Regions from separate parts of the Micromonospora rifamycinica genome, predicted to be linked through region 2. Evidence: riboswitches for the same ligand, from Rfam matches in the RefSeq annotation. Region 2 holds a riboswitch; each other region holds the start of a gene.

Region 1 (5,205 bases), 1.2 Mb from region 2:
CTGGTCAAGGACAGCAGGCCCTTCGCCACCGTCCGCTGGGTGCAGCAGGGCTTCCGGCGCGGCCCCGGCGTCGAACCCGCCGGCCACACCCAGCGCAACCTGTTCGGCCAGCTCGACGGCACCGCCAACCCCCGCCCCGGGGCTCCGCTGGACACCGCCGTGTGGGTTCCCGACGGGCCGGCCTGGCTCCGGGACAGCACCACCCTGGTGGTCCGCCGGATCCGCATGGACCTGGAGACCTGGGACCTGCTCGGCCGGACCGACCGCGAGCTGGCCGTCGGGCGTCGCCTCGACACCGGTGCGCCGCTCACCGGCACCGCCGAACACGACGAGCCCGACTTCGCCGCCACCGGCGACGACGGTCTCACCGTCATCCCCGACTTCTCCCACCTCACCCGGGCCCGCGTCACCGACGACCGGCAGAAGATCCTGCGCCGTCCCTACAACTACGACGGCGTGCCGACCCCGCAGGGGCACGCCGACAGTGGACTGATCTTCGCCGCCTACCAGGCCGACATCACCGCGCAGTTCCTGCCCATCCAACGCCGGCTGGCCGAGCGGGACCTGCTCAACGAGTGGACCACCCCGATCGGCTCCGCCGTCTTCGCCGTCCCGCCCGGCTGCCCGCCGGACGGCTGGATCGGCCAGCAGGTGCTCGGATGAGCCGGCCCGACGGAGCATCATGATCACACCGTCCCGCCGTTCCGCCGTCGTCCGGCTCGCCGCCGCGCTGCTGGCCGCCGGGCTGGCGCTGCTCGTCGCCGCGACACCGGCCCGGGCGCACAACAGCCTCACCTCGGCCTCCCCGGCCCGGGAGGCGATGCTGCCCAGCGCGCCCACCGAGATCACGCTCGAGTTCCTGGCCCGGCTGGACCCGGCCTTCACCACCATCGTGCTCACCGACGGGACGAAACGGCGCGTCCCCACCGGCGATCCGGTGGTCACCGGGACGAAGAGCACCGTCCAGCTGACCGACACCCTGCCCAACGGGACGTACACCGTGGCGTACCGGGTGGTGTCCGCCGACGGGCACCCGGTGCAGGGGTCGTACCCGTTCACCGTGGCCGACCCGGCCGGCGCTGCTGCGCCGACCGCCGTGCCCACGACCGGGCCGGCCTCCCCGGCCGTCGCCGCCGTGACGGCCGGGGACGGGAGAGGCCGGGGCACCATCCTGGGCGTGGCCGGCGGCGCGGCGGTCGTCCTCATCCTGGCCGTCGGTGTGCTCCGCTGGCGACGCCGGTCACCGCGCCGCTGAGGGCCGACCCCGGGACGACGGGACCGGACCCTCCGGTGTCGGCCCCACGGTGAGCGCCGGCAGCCGCGACCACCGCCGGGCGGTGCCGACCCGGCCGGACCGGTGGGACCTGACCGGCGCGGCGAGGGTTCCGGCACCGGTGCCGGTCTGGCGTGGACACCCGCACCGACCGGCGTCGGTGCCGGTCGGGACATTCCCGGGAACCGTCGGGGCGGCCGCTCCGACTATCTCATCGGGCGACGCCGGCACCACGCACACCGACCCACCCCGCGGGCACGGGGCGACCAACGGCTTCATTTCGACTATTCCGATCGGATGAGTATGTCTGTCACCGAGTTGTCCGGCCCGCCGAGGCCGGAACCCGCGCCACCCGCCGACCCGCCCACCCGACCGACCCGTGGCGGTTCACCGTTGGGCGCACTGCTGCTGCGGCTGCACTTCTACGCGGGGGTGCTGGTCGCTCCCTTCCTGCTGATCGCCGCGTTGACCGGGTTGGCCTACACGGTGGCTCCGCAGGTGGACGGGGTGCTCTACGGCGACCGGTTGACGGTCACCGGGGTGGGTGAGCGGCCACTGCCGGTGGCCGACCAGGTCGGGGCGGCGCGCAACGCCCACCCCGAGGGCAGCGTCACGTCGGTGCAGCCCGGTACGGGCGACCGGACCACGCGGGTGGTGTTCTCGGCACCGGAGTACGGCGAGAAGCAGCACACCGTGTACGTCGACCCGTACACGGCCCGGGTGCAGGGCCAGTTGACCACCTGGTTCGGCTCCACGCCGGCCACCACCTGGCTGGACGACCTGCACCGCAACCTGCACCTGGGGGTGGCGGGCCGGCACTACTCGGAGTTGGCCGCGAGCTGGTTGTGGGTCATCGCGCTGGGCGGGGTCGTGCTGTGGTGGCGTCGCCGCCGCGCCTCCCGGGCCACCGTGCGGCATCTGCTCGTGCCGGACCTGTCCGCCGCCCGGGGCGTCCGCCGGACCCGGGGCTGGCACGCCACCCTCGGGGTGTGGCTCACCGTCGGCCTGCTGTTCCTCTCGGCGACCGGGTTGACCTGGTCCCGGTACGCGGGGGCGAACTTCGGTGCCGGCCTCGACTCGCTCGACGCCCGCGCCCCGCAGCTCTCCACCGCCCTCACCGCCACGCCGGGCAACCCGACCGACACCGGCGGCGGCCATCACGGCATGTCCACAGGGGGCGGAGTGGTCGAGTCGGCCGCCTTCGACCGGGTGCTGACCGCCGCCCGGACGGCCGGGCTGGCCGGTCCGGTCGAGATCGCCCCGGCCCCCGAGCCGGGCTCGGCCTGGACGGTCACCCAGGTCGACAACACCTGGCCCGTCGCGAAGGACCGGGTCGCCGTCGACCCCGCCACGGCCACGGTCACCGCCCGCAGCGACTTCGCCGACTGGCCGCTGCTGGCCCAGCTCAGCGGCCTCGGCATCCAGGCCCACATGGGCGTCCTCTTCGGCCCGGTCAACCAGATCCTGCTCGCAGCGCTGGCCCTCGGGCTGCTCTGCGTCATCGTCTGGGGCTACCGCATGTGGTGGCAACGTCGACCCACCCGCAGCGACCGGCGCGCTCGCGCCGGCACCCCACCGGCCCGGGGCGGCGTCCGTGGCCTACCGCGCTGGGTCCTGCTCGTCGGCGTGCCGGTGACCGCGGCGGTCGGCTGGGCGCTGCCCCTGTTCGGGCTCACCCTGCTCGCCTTCCTCGCCGTCGACACCGTCCTGGGTGCAGTCTCCCGACGACGCCGTCCCGCCACCGCACCGGCACCCGCCGGCCGATGACCCGCGTCCGGCCGCCCCGGGATGGGCCGCCGGACGCGGACGGTCGACCCGCCGCGTCGCCGGTTCCCGACCGGTCGGCTCACATTCCACGTGGTGACGATTGACCGGTCGGGGGTCGCGCCGTTACGGTCGATCCACTATCTGCGGCGTCGCGAGGTAAGCCGGTGAGAATCCGGCGCGGTCGCGCCACTGTGAGCGGTTCCGTCGTCGACGGATCCGCGAGCCAGGACGCTCGGTCGTCCGCAGCCTTGCGATGGGGACGCGTCATCCCCGGGAAGGTTCGTGTCCCATGTCGAGTCCCACTTCCGCCCAGCCGTTGGTCCACCCCGTCGGGTCGGCCCGCGTGTGGGGGGCGGCCCTGGCCGTCGTCGCCGTACTCCTGCTGCTCACCTACCTGGTCGCGTTCGACCAGGGCGCGGTCTCGCGCAGCGGCATGTACCTGCACGAGCTCATGCACGACGGCCGGCACCTGCTCGGTGTCCCGTGCCACTGACCCCTGTCCGTCATCCCCCCACGTTCACCAGCGTCCTGCTCCGCGGTCTGCTCGCCGGTCTCGTCGCCGGCCTGCTCGCGGGGGCCTTCGGCTACCTCGTCGGTGAGCCGCGCATCGAAGCGGCCATCGCCATCGAGGAGGCGGCGACCCATGCCGGTCCGGTGGCCGACGACCACCACGCCGACGAGCTGGTCGGCCGGGACGGCCAGCGCGCCGGCCTGTTCCTGGCCACCGGTCTCTTCGGGGCCGCGATGGGTGGCCTGTTGGCGACCGCGTACCTGCTCCTGCGCCGCCGTCGGCCCGGCACCGACGACGGCCGGTCGGCGCTGCTGCTCGCCGGTGGTGCCCTGCTCGGCGCGGTGGTCGTGCCGTTCCTGAAATACCCGGCCAATCCGCCGGCGGTCGGCAACCCCGACACCATCGACCAGCGCACCGCGGCCTACCTGGCCCTGGTGGTGCTCGGCCTGGTGGCGGTCTGGTCCGGGTCGCTCGGCTACCGGTCGATCCGCGCCGACGCGCCGCCGTGGCAGCGGTTCGGGGCGGCCACCGGGGGGTTCCTGCTGGTCACCGTCGTCGGCTACGTCGTGCTGCCTGCTTTCCAGGAGGTGCCGGACGACTTCCCGGCGACCCTGCTGTGGAACTTCCGGCTGGCCGCCCTCGGCACCCAGGTGGTGCTCTGGACGGCGCTCGGCCTGCTGTTCAGCGCACTGACGGCCGGCGGCGGGCGGTCCGCCGTCGGTCAGCCCGGTGAGCCGATGATCGGCACGGGAACACCGATCCACCCGTGACCCCGACGACCGGCCTGCGGCTGGTCGCCCACGCCCATACCGCCGCCCTGCGGCGGGCGGTGTTCGGCGCGGGTGACGATGACCTGGACGAGGGCGGCCGGCGGGCCGCCCTCGCTCTGGCCGGGCAGGGACGGGGCGGGCCGCTGGGCACCGGGGAACGCTGCCTGACCAGCCCGGCGCTGGCGGCGGTGCAGACCGCGTACGCTCTCGGTCTGCACCCCACCGTCGAGGCCGCGTTGGCCGACTGCGGGTACGGCGGCTGGTCGGGGCGGAGCCTGGCGGACGTGGGTGCCCGGGAGCCGGACGCGCTGCGGCGATGGTGGGAGACACCGGAGGCCGCACCGCACGGCGGGGAGTCCCTCGTCGCGCTGCGCGAGCGGGTCGGGGCCTGGCTCGACGGCGGGCTCGGCGGGGGCGGCCGGGTGGTGGCGGTGACCCATCCGATGGTGGTCCGGGTGGCGGTCGGGCACGTGTTGCAGCTCCCGACGGCCGCCCTGTTCCGGCTCGACGTCGCCCCGCTGGCGGTGGTGCGGCTCAGCCGCTACGGCTCCCGGTGGCAGCTCCAGTTCACCGCCCCGCCGGTCGGATCCGCAGCCGGCGCACCGGCCATCGGCTGACCGCCGGGCCGGTGCCTCCGGACGCCGCCGGGTAGGGTCGCCCGGGTGACGGGTGGATCCCTGCTGCTACCGGTCGACGACCCGCTGGCGGTCGCGGTGTCCGGGGCGATCCGCGGCGGTGACCTCACCACGCTGCGGCGGCTGCTCACCGCGCACCCGGGGCTGGCCACCGCGCGCCTCGTCGACCGGCCGGCCGGCCCGGACGTCCCCGGGGTCAGGTCCCGCACGCTGCTGCACGTGGTCACCGACTGGCCGGGCCGGTTTCCG
Region 2 (5,205 bases):
GGGGCAGCGGCGGCGGGTCCTTCATCGCCGCCCGGACGTCCCGGGTGGTGGAGATCAGGCGACCGACCAGTGAAGCCCCGTCGTGGTCCACCCGTACCCGGCCGTACTCCCAGCCGCAGGTGGTGAGGTCGAGCACCTCGAACAGGTGGGCGAGCAGCGGATCCGGGTCGGTCGCCCGGACCAGCTGCGACGCCCGCGCGCCGATGACGGTGGCGGCGGCGGCGACGTGCACGTACGGGTGCAGGCCGCCCGGCAGCGCGAACAGCGGCCAGTGCAGCCGCCCGCCGACCTCCCGCCACAGTGGCCGGTAGTTGCGCCGGTCCACCGGGAACCGGTGACCGGTACGCCGGTACAGCTCCGCGGTCTGGGCCAGCAGGTCCGCGTGGGCCGCGGTGGCGAACTCACCGACGATCGTGGCCGCCACCGCCAGGCCGTCGCCGTCGTCGAGCAGGCCGACGATCGCCGCCACCTGGTCGGCGGGTCGGACGGCCAGGTGGGTGCCGAACCGCTGCCGCACCTCGGCCGACAGCGCCGCCTGCCGGACCGGATCCTCCTGGACCTGCCGGTTCCCGCCGCCCAGTACCCGCCCGAGCCATCTCATCTCGCCTCGTCTCCGCCGCCGTCACCGACCGCAGCCATGCTAGTGCGCCCCGGTGTCAGGGGTAGCGGACGCCGGTCAACTCCTCGACCACCGTCCAGAGCCGAGGGCCGACGGCGGGGTCGGCGGCCTCCCGGCTGCACCGGACCTCGGTGACCGGACCCCAGGTCTGGAAGAACCGGGCCGGGCCGAAGAACTGGCCACCCCGTACCGCCGGGTCGGTGGCGGCCCGCAGCTGGGGCAGCGCGCCCTGCTCGACGGGCTGGGTGGCCAGCAGGCTGAGCCGGGCCAGCACCCGGCCGCGCCGGCCCTGGTGGGACCAGGCCCGCGGGGTCAGGTTGGTGCGGGTGACACCGGGGTGGGCCAGCACGCTGAGCACCGGCGACCCGGTGGCCCGCAGCCGGCGGTCCAGCTCGACCCCGAAGACGGTGGTGGCGAGCTTGGACCGGCCGTACGCGGTGGAGCCCGAGTAGCCGCGCTCGATCATCAGGTCGGTGAAGTCCAGGTGTGCCCTGCGGTGGACGATCGAGCTGAGGCTGACCACCCGGGCCGCCCGCGCCGCGGCCAGGTTGCCCAGCAGCAGGCCGGTCAGCGCGAAGTGGCCCAGCAGGTTGGTGGCGAGGTGCAGCTCATGGCCGTCGGCGCTGGTGCGGCGCGGGCCGAGCAGTACCGCGCCGGCGTTGTTGACCAGCAGGTCGATCCTCGGGTGGTCGGCGGCCAGGGCCGCCGCGAACGCCCGCACCGAGGCCAGTGAGGCGAGGTCCAACTCGCGTACCTCGACGTCGCCGCCGATCTGCTGGGCGGCCCGCCGGCCGGCGGCGGTGTCACGGACGGCGAGCACCACCCGCGCGCCCCGGCGGGCCAGCGCGGTGGCGGTGACCAGGCCGAGGCCGGAGTTCGCGCCGGTCACGACGGCGGTGCGGCCGTGCTGGTCGGGGATGTGGTCGGCGGTCCAGGTCATCTGCTGCTCCCTGACGGTCGGATGGGGTCACCGACGCTACGGCCCGGCCGGGCGGGACCGGTCGTACCCGGTTGCCTAGGTCCCGCAGACCTACCCGCGCCGGTCCGGGCCGCGTCACACTGGCGACATGACCCATCCGTACGCCCGCGAGCTCGGTGACTTCCTGCGCGCCCGGCGCGGCCGGCTGCACCCCCGCGACGTCGGCCTGGAGCCGGGCGGACGACGCCGGGTCACCGGGCTGCGCCGCGAGGAGCTGGCGCTGCTGGCCGGGTTGAGCACCGACTACTACCAGCGGATGGAGCAGGGCCGCGAGGTTCGCCCCTCCGACGACGTGCTGGACGCGCTCGCCGCCGCGCTCGGCCTCGACGCCGGGGAACGCCGCCACCTGTTCACCCTGGCCCGGGCCGCCCGCCGGCCGGTGCCGGCCCGGGTGGACCACGGCCCGGAGCGGGTGCCGGAGAGTACCCGGCGGCTGCTGCGGGTGATGGACACCCCGGCGGTGGTGCTCGGCCGCCATCTGGACCTGCTCGCCTGGAACCCGTGGGCGGTGGCGCTGCTCGGCGACCCGGACGGCTACCCGCCGGACCGGCTCAACATGCTGCTGCTGATGTTCGACGAGGCGGCGACCCGGACGCGGCGGTGCGCGGCCTGGGAGCGGCAGGCGCTGGACTACATCGGCATGTTGCGGGCCGCGGTCGCCACCGACCCCACCCACCCCCGGGCCACCGCGATCGTCGGTGAGCTGAGCATCCGCAGCGCCGAGTTCCGCCGGCTGTGGTCCCGGCACGACGTCCGCGAGTCGGTCAGCGGCACCAAGACCTTCCAGGTCCCCGGGGTCGGCGACATACTCCTGGACTGGGACACCTATCCGCTGCCCGGCAGCCCCGGCCCGGTCATGCTGGTCTTCACCGCCGAGCCCGGCAGCGCCGACGCGGACGCGCTGCGGTTGCTGGCGTCACTGCGGGCCACCGCGCGGTCGGGTGAGAGTTATCCGACACGCCCCCGCGACATCTAGTGTTGCCTCTCCCCCAGCTACGCCATATATGGTGTGCCACGCAGCTGGTTCGGCCGGGCCCGGTGGTCCGGTCGAGGCAACAGGGAACCCGGTGTAAATCCGGGACTGCCCCGCAGCGGTGAGTGGGAACGACCGCCGTCATCGAGCACTGGACCGCGAGGTCTGGGAAGCGACGGCCAGTAGGCGACCGGTGGACCCCGGTCCGGCCCGCGAGTCCGAAGACCTGCCAGCGCGCCGTGCGCTGCCGCGCGCGGCGGCCTGAGGTCGCGCGGGACGACCGACGCCAGGTTCCGGGTCGGCCGTCGCGCCGCGCCCGTTGGCGTTCTCCCGCGTCCGATGGTCATCGGTGACGGCGAGGAGAGGTCATGACGGTCGTACAGGAGAGTCCCCCGCCCGGTGCCGGCGAGGTGGAGCCGCGCCGGCCGGTGATGCGGGTACGCCGGCCCGACGGCGGCACCGAGCCGGTGGACGTCGACCGGATCGTCACGGCCGTCGCCCGGTGGGCCGCCGACCTGGACGAGGTGGATCCGCTGCGGGTGGCCACCGCGACGGTCAACGGTCTCTACGACGGGGCGACCACGGCCGAGGTGGACAGGCTGTCGATCCAGACGGCGGCGGAGCTGATCGGCACGGAGCCGCAGTACTCCCGGCTCGCGGCGCGGCTGCTGGTCGGGTTCGTGGAGAAGGAGGTGCGCGGGCAGTCGGTGACGAGTTTCAGCGAGTCCGTCCGGTACGCCCACGGCCTCGGCCTGATCGCCGACGACACGGCCGCGTTCGTGGCCCGGCACGCACGGCAACTCGACGACGCCGTCGACCCGGACGGTGACCTGCGGTTCGAGTACTTCGGGCTGCGCACGGTGGCCGACCGGTACCTGCTGCGGCACCCCGAGTCGCGGCTGGTGGTGGAGACGCCGCAGCACTGGCTGCTGCGGGTGGCCTGCGGGCTGTCCGGGACGCCGGACGAGGCGGTCGGGTTCTACCGGCTGATGTCGTCGCTGGCCTACCTGCCGAGTTCCCCGACGTTGTTCAACTCGGGCACCCGGCACACCCAGATGTCGTCGTGTTTCCTGGTCGACTCGCCCCGCGACGAGCTGGACTCGATCTACGAGCGGTACCACCAGGTGGCGAAGCTGTCGAAGTTCTCCGGCGGCATCGGCATCTCCTTCACGCGGGTACGTGGCCGGGGCGCGTTGATCCGGGGCACCAACGGCCGGTCGAACGGGATCGTGCCGTTCCTGAAGACCCTCGACGCCGGGGTCGCGGCGGTCAACCAGGGCGGCCGGCGCAAGGGCGCCGCCTGCGTCTACCTGGAACCGTGGCACCCGGACGTCGAGGAGTTCCTGGAGCTGCGGGACAACACCGGCGAGGAGGCCCGGCGCACCCACAACCTCAACCTGGCCAACTGGATCCCCGACGAGTTCATGCGCCGGGTCGAGGCCGACGCCGAGTGGTCGCTGATCGACCCGTCGGACGCCCCGGAGCTGCCCGACCTGTACGGCGAGGCGTTCGACGCGGCGTACCGGGTCGCCGAGAAGAAGGCGGTCCGCACGGTGAAGGCCCGGGACCTGTACGGGCGGATGATGCGGACCCTGGCGCAGACCGGCAACGGGTGGATGACGTTCAAGGACCCGGCGAACCGGCTGTCCAACCAGACCGGCGTCCCGGGCAACACGATCCACCTGTCCAACCTGTGCACCGAGATCCTGGAGGTCAACAGCGACACCGAGACGGCGGTCTGCAACCTGGGCTCGGTCAACCTCGGCGCGCACCTGACCGGCGGCGGCGTCGACTGGGAGAAGCTACGCGCCACGGTGCGGACGGCGGTGGTGTTCCTGGACCGGGTGATCGACGTCAACTACTACCCGGCCGAGCAGGCGGCGGCGTCGAATCCGCGCTGGCGGCCGGTCGGGCTGGGGTTGATGGGCCTGCAGGACGCGTTGTTCGCGCTGCGGCTGCCGTTCGACTCGGCCGGGGCCCGGGAGCTGTCCACCCGGGTGCAGGAGGAGATCTTCCTGACCGCGCTGGAGACGTCGACCGACCTCGCCGAACGGTTCGGCGCGCACCCGGCGTACCCGCAGACCCGGGCGGCCCGGGGTGACCTGCACCCGGACCTGTGGGGTGTGGAGCCCGCCCAGGCCGGGCGGTGGGCCGCGCTGCGTACCCGGATCGCGGCGCACGGCCTGCGCAACTCGCTGCTGGTCGCGATCGCCCCGACCGCCACCATCGCGTCGATCGCCGGCTGCTACGAGTGCATCGAGCCGCAGGTGTCCAACCTGTTCAAGCGCGAGACGATGTCCGGGGAGTTCCTGCAGATCAACACGTACCTGGTCCGCGAGCTGAAGGCCCGCGGGCTGTGGACGCCGGAGATCCGCGACCGGATCAAGCGGGCCGACGGGTCGGTGCAGGGCATCGTCGAGCTGCCCGCCGAGGTGCGGGAGCTGTTCCGCACCGCGTGGGAGCTGCCGCAGCGGGCGCTGATCGACCTGGCCGCCGCGCGGGCGCCGTACATCGACCAGTCGCAGTCGCTGAACCTGTTCCTCAGCGCGCCGACCATCGGCAAGCTGTCCTCGATGTACCTGCACGCCTGGAAGTCAGGGCTGAAGACCACCTACTACCTGCGGTCGCGTCCGG
Region 3 (5,205 bases), 970 kb from region 2:
ACCGTGGCCCCGAACAGACCACCGACGGCGAACGCGGTCAGCAGGAATCCATAGCCGACGTCGGACAGGCCGAGCCGCTGCCGGCAGTAGATGACGAACACCGCGAACGCCGCGCAGAACGCCAGGTTGCCGATGCCCATGCTGATCGCCAAGGTCCGCACCAGACGCTGCCGCCACAACCACCGCACCCCATCGACGATCTCGCCGCGCAGCGTGGTCCGCGGCCCAGGCTGCTGCACCGGCGGCACCGGGCGAATGCCCGCAATCAACACGGCGGCGACCACGAACGTCAGGGCGTCGAAGCCGAATGGTGCGGCGGCTGCGACGACGAACAACCACGCGCCGAGCGGCTTGGCGACGAACTGCTGACCGATGGTGAAGGTGGCCGCGAGCCGGGCGTTGGCACTGGGCAGCCTCTCAGGCACGACCACGGCCGGCAGCAGCGCCCTCATGGCGGTGTCCGCGAGAGTCTCGCCGGTCCCGAGCAGAAACACCACCGCGTAAATGATCGGCACCGTGACCGTATGGGTCGCGACGGTCGCTGCCAGGGCGGCCAGGGCCACGCCGCGGGCCAGGTTCACCACCACGATGAGCAGCCGCCGGTCGAGCCGGTCGACATAGGCCCCGCTCACCAGAGCGAACAGCAGCCAGGGCAGTTGCTGGGCAAAGGCGGCACCGGCGACCAGCCGGGCATCGTTGCTGACTGACACGACCAGCAGCGGTCCGGCGGCCATGGTGACACCGTCACCGATGTTCGACACTGCCGAAGCGGTCCACAGACGGATGAAGTCCGCGCCGAAACGCGCGGATACAAGGGAACGCAAAAGAACTCCTCGAGCCAGATCGGAAACGGTCGGATCCAGGGACCGTCTCGCGGCGAGGAGCACCGCGCCGCCGGGCTACCCGACGGGGATGAGCGATGAGCGGGCGGTCTGCTCTCGCAGCGAAACGACGACCGTCACCATGTCGAGGCGCATCTCATCTCCCCACTGTCACTCACCGTCTTCGATAGACTACCGCCGGCGCAACACTCAGCACACGCCGTCGGCGACGATGCCGACACCGGTCTCGTCGCAGGAGGTTTCGATGCCGAGGACGATCGGCACCGGTCAGGCGTCCTGCGCCGTGCCTGCGCCGACGCCGGGGTGTTCGGCGTTGGCGGCGAGGATCTGTTTGCGGAGCCTGGTCGGGAGCCGGTCGACGTAGGCGAGGCCGTCGAGGTGGTCGACCTCGTGTTGGAAGCAGCGGGCGAGGGTGCCGGTGCCGTCCAGCCGGATCTCCCGGCCGTGGAGGTCGAACCCGGTCACGGTGGCGGTGGCGCAGCGGGCCAGGTCGGCGTGCTGGCCGGGCACGGACAGGCAGCCCTCGGAGTCGGTCACCAGCTCGCGGTGCTCGGGTAGGTGCAGCACCGGGTTGACGACGGTGGCGACGGTGTGGGCGCCGGTGGCGTCGGGGCAGTCGACGACGAAGATCCGCGCGTCGACGCCGATCTGGTTGGCGGCCAGACCGACACCGTGGGCGGCGTACATGCTGGCGAACATGTCGGCGACGAGCTGGGCGAGGGCGTCGTCGAAGTCGGTCACCTCGGCACAGCGGCGATGCAGCACGGGGGTGCCGTAACGGGTGATCGGGCGCGGAATGCCGGTCGAGGTCTGCACAGTTGCCCATCATAGGCAACTGCCAAGCATGGGCAGTAAGGGTTCTCCTGCTGCGTGATGCAGCTGGCCAGGCACGGGGTCGGGCCGGGCGGCGGTCAGAAAACCGGACGCTCGTCACTGCCCGGCGACAAGGCGTTCCAACTGCACGACACGTACGGCTTCCCGATCGACCTCACCCTGGAGATCGCCAACGAGCAGGGCCTGACCGTGGACGCCGACGGGTTCCGGGCCCTGACGACCGAGCAGCGCACCCGCGCGAAGGCCGACGCGAAGGCCCGCAAGACCGGCCACACCGACCTGTCGGCCTACCGGACGGTGCTGGACGCGCACGGACCCACCGACTGGTTGGCCTACGAGACGCTCGACACCGAATCCCGGGTCGTCGCGATCTGGTCCGGCGGCGCGACGGTGGACACCGCCGGGGCCGGCGACATGGTCACCGTCGCACTGGACCGCACCCCGTTCTACGCCGAGAGCGGCGGACAGGACTCCGACGCCGGCCTGCTCACCGGCCCGAACCTGCGCGCCGAGATCATCGACGTGCAGCGACCGGTCAAGGGCCACCTGCCGCTGGCACAGGCCCGCGCCGAGGGCGCCCTGGCCCTGTTCGGCGAGACCTACGACGACACCGTCCGGGTCGTCGAGATCGGTGCCGAGTGGTCCCGCGAGCAGGCGCTCACCGACGCGTTCACCGACGACGCCGAACGCGCCCACGCCTTCCTCCTGCTCACCGAACTCGCCCTCGCGATCACCAGCGACCACACCGGTAGGGAGTTACCCGTCATCGTCCGGGAGATCTCCCTGCGCATCGCCGCCCTCGCCGCCGCCGACTGACCCCACCACCCCAGGTCCCGCCGCCACCGTCCGGCACCCGCACAACAGGATCCGGCCCGGAGACGAACACGTCTGGCACGCGCCCCGGACGCCGGCCGCGGCGGGCGGCGGTGGGGCGGTAGGATCGCGGGCGGTGCTGGTTCGCCCCTCCCGTGCGCGGGTGGGGCGTCGTAAGAGGGAACCCGGTGCGAGACCGGGACTGCCCCGCAGCGGTGAGTGGGAACGACCGCCGTCAACGAAGCACTGGACCGCACGGTCTGGGAAGCGACGGCCAGTAGGCGACCCCGTGTCACGCCCACGAGTCCGAAGACCTGCCAGCGCTGCGCGTACCGCCGGTACGCGCCGTCGGCGGCCTCTCGGGAGGGCCAGGGCGGAATGCCGGTTACGCCGTGGCGTATCCGTCTTCCTCTCGGGTGGTCGTCGGACACCGCGAGGGAAGGACCACCTGTGACCACCTCATTCGGGCAGAGCACCGTGCTCGGCTATCCCCGTATCGGTTCCCACCGCGAGTGGAAAAAGGCCGTCGAGGCGTACTGGGCCGGCACGCTGGACGCCGCGGGCCTGGAGGACGTCGCGGCCGGGCTGCGGGCCGAGGTGTGGCGGACGCTGCGTGACGCCCGGCTCGACGCGATCCCGTCCAACACGTTCTCCTACTACGACCACATGCTCGACACCGCCGTCGCGGTCGGTGCGGTCCCCCGCCGGTTCGCCCGGCTCGGCCTCGGTCACCTCGACACCTACTTCGCCATGGCCCGTGGTGTCGATGCCGCGCCCGCGTTGGAACTCACCAAGTGGTTCGACACCAACTACCACTACCTGGTGCCGGAGATCGACCCCGACACCGTGTTCGCGGCGAATCCGGCAAAGGCGCTGGGCGAGTATGCGCAGGCACGTGACCTCGGCATCACCACCCGTCCGGTGCTGGTCGGGCCAGCCACCTTCCTGCTGCTGGCCAAGGGCGACGACCCGTTCGCCCGGCTCGACGACCTGGTCGACACGTACGCCCGGATCCTCACCGCCCTGGCCGACGCGGGCGTGGCCTGGATCCAACTGGACGAACCCGCCTACGTCGCCGACCGCACCCCGGCCGAGATCGACGGTCTGCGGCACGCCTACCGACGCCTCGGTGAGCTGCCCCACCGCCCCCGGATCTTCGTCGCCACCTACTTCGGTGACCTCGGCGACGCGCTGCCGGCGCTGCTGGACACCCCGGTCGAGGCGGTCGGCCTGGACCTGGTCGCCGGCCCGGGCAACCTGCACCGGCTCGCCGCAGCCGGTCCCCTGCGCGGCAGGACCGTCGTCGCCGGTCTGGTCGACGGGCGCAACATCTGGCGCACGGATCTACGCGCCGCTGTCGCCGCCGGTGCCACGGTCGGCGGACTGGCCGACCACGTGGCGGTGTCCACGTCCTGTTCGCTGCTGCACGTCCCGGTCGACCTGTCCGCCGAGACCTCCCTCGACCCGGAACTGTCCGCTCGACTCGCGTTCGCCCGGCAGAAGGTCGACGAGGTGGTCCTGCTCGGCCGGGCGCTGCGCGACGGCACCACCAGCCTGCCGGCCCCGCCGCCGTCCGTCCCGCCGGCGTGGCGGCACGATGACGTACGCGGCCGGTTGGCGGCGCTGCGCCCCACCGACCGGCACCGCGGCGACTACGCCGAGCGGGCCGCCCGCCAACAGGAACGGTTGGGGCTGCCGGACCTGCCGACCACCACGATCGGCTCGTTCCCGCAGACCACCGAGCTGCGCCGGGCCCGTGCCGCACACCGCGCCGGCACTCTCGACGACGCCGGCTACACGCAGCGGATGCGCGCCGAGGTGGAGCAGGTCATCCGGTTGCAGGAGCGGCTGGGCCTGGACGTGCTGGTGCACGGTGAGCCGGAGCGCAACGACATGGTCCAGTACTTCGGGGAGCAGCTCGACGGTTTCGCCGCCACCACGCACGGCTGGGTGCAGTCCTACGGCTCCCGGTGCGTCCGCCCGCCGATCATCCACGGGGACGTGGCCCGCCGTGCCCCGATGACCGTCGAGTGGTCCACCTACGCGCAGTCGCTGACCGACCGCCCGGTCAAGGGCATGCTCACCGGCCCGGTCACCATCCTGGCCTGGTCGTTCGTCCGTACCGACCAGCCCCTGGCCGACACCGCCGACCAGGTCGCGCTCGCGCTGCGCGACGAGTGCCGCGACCTGGAGGCCGCCGGGATCCGGATCATCCAGGTCGACGAACCCGCCCTGCGGGAGACCCTGCCGCTGCGCCGGGCCGACCAGACGGCGTACCTGGACTGGGCGGTGAACGCGTTCCGTCTCGCCACCAGTGGCGTCGCCGACGACACCCAGATCCACACCCACCTGTGCTACAGCGAGTTCGGCGAGGTGATCACCGCGATCGACGCTCTCGACGCCGATGTCACGAGCATCGAGGCGTCCCGCTCGAAGATGGAGATCCTCGACGACCTCGCCGCGATCGGCTACCGCCGGGGCGTCGGCCCCGGGGTGTGGGACATCCACTCGCCCCGCATCCCGCCCCACGATGAGGTGGTCGACGCGCTCCACCGGGCCGTCGCGGCCGTGCCCGCCCGGCGGTTGTGGGTCAACCCGGACTGCGGTCTGAAGACCCGTACCTACGCCGAAGTCGAGGCGTCCCTCCGACACCTGGTCGCAGCCGCCATCGAGGTCCGCCGGAGCTGATCGGGCAGGTACGGGCGGGCTCCCTCAC

Evidence for each region. A riboswitch is a leader RNA that binds a small molecule or an ion and turns the genes downstream of it on or off. The one in region 2 is predicted to bind cobalamin.
Region 1: linked by a shared signal. The riboswitch ahead of GA0070623_RS02000 (CbtB domain-containing protein) and the one ahead of GA0070623_RS06845 (ribonucleoside-diphosphate reductase subunit alpha) in region 2 are both predicted to bind cobalamin.
Region 3: linked by a shared signal. The riboswitch ahead of metE (5-methyltetrahydropteroyltriglutamate--homocysteine S-methyltransferase) and the one ahead of GA0070623_RS06845 (ribonucleoside-diphosphate reductase subunit alpha) in region 2 are both predicted to bind cobalamin.

Annotation. Positions count from the first base shown of each region.
Region 1 is NZ_LT607752.1:477,992-483,196, reverse strand. It holds gene GA0070623_RS02015 (Dyp-type peroxidase) at 1-663, shown strand, start outside; gene GA0070623_RS02010 (copper resistance CopC family protein) at 683-1,255, shown strand; gene GA0070623_RS02005 (PepSY-associated TM helix domain-containing protein) at 1,577-3,040, shown strand; cobalamin riboswitch at 3,154-3,295, shown strand; gene GA0070623_RS02000 (CbtB domain-containing protein) at 3,330-3,533, shown strand; gene GA0070623_RS01995 (CbtA family protein) at 3,524-4,321, shown strand; gene GA0070623_RS01990 (histidine phosphatase family protein) at 4,318-4,938, shown strand; gene GA0070623_RS01985 (ankyrin repeat domain-containing protein) at 4,984-5,205, shown strand, end outside.
Region 2 is NZ_LT607752.1:1,654,432-1,659,636, forward strand. It holds gene GA0070623_RS06830 (hypothetical protein) at 1-601, opposite strand, end outside; gene GA0070623_RS06835 (oxidoreductase) at 657-1,559, opposite strand; gene GA0070623_RS31355 (helix-turn-helix transcriptional regulator) at 1,687-2,574, shown strand; cobalamin riboswitch at 2,603-2,819, shown strand; gene GA0070623_RS06845 (ribonucleoside-diphosphate reductase subunit alpha) at 2,940-5,205, shown strand, end outside.
Region 3 is NZ_LT607752.1:681,306-686,510, reverse strand. It holds partial or broken gene GA0070623_RS02880 (MFS transporter) at 1-824, opposite strand, end outside; gene def (peptide deformylase) at 1,110-1,658, opposite strand; gene GA0070623_RS02870 (alanine--tRNA ligase-related protein) at 1,716-2,492, shown strand; cobalamin riboswitch at 2,613-2,825, shown strand; gene metE (5-methyltetrahydropteroyltriglutamate--homocysteine S-methyltransferase) at 2,940-5,177, shown strand.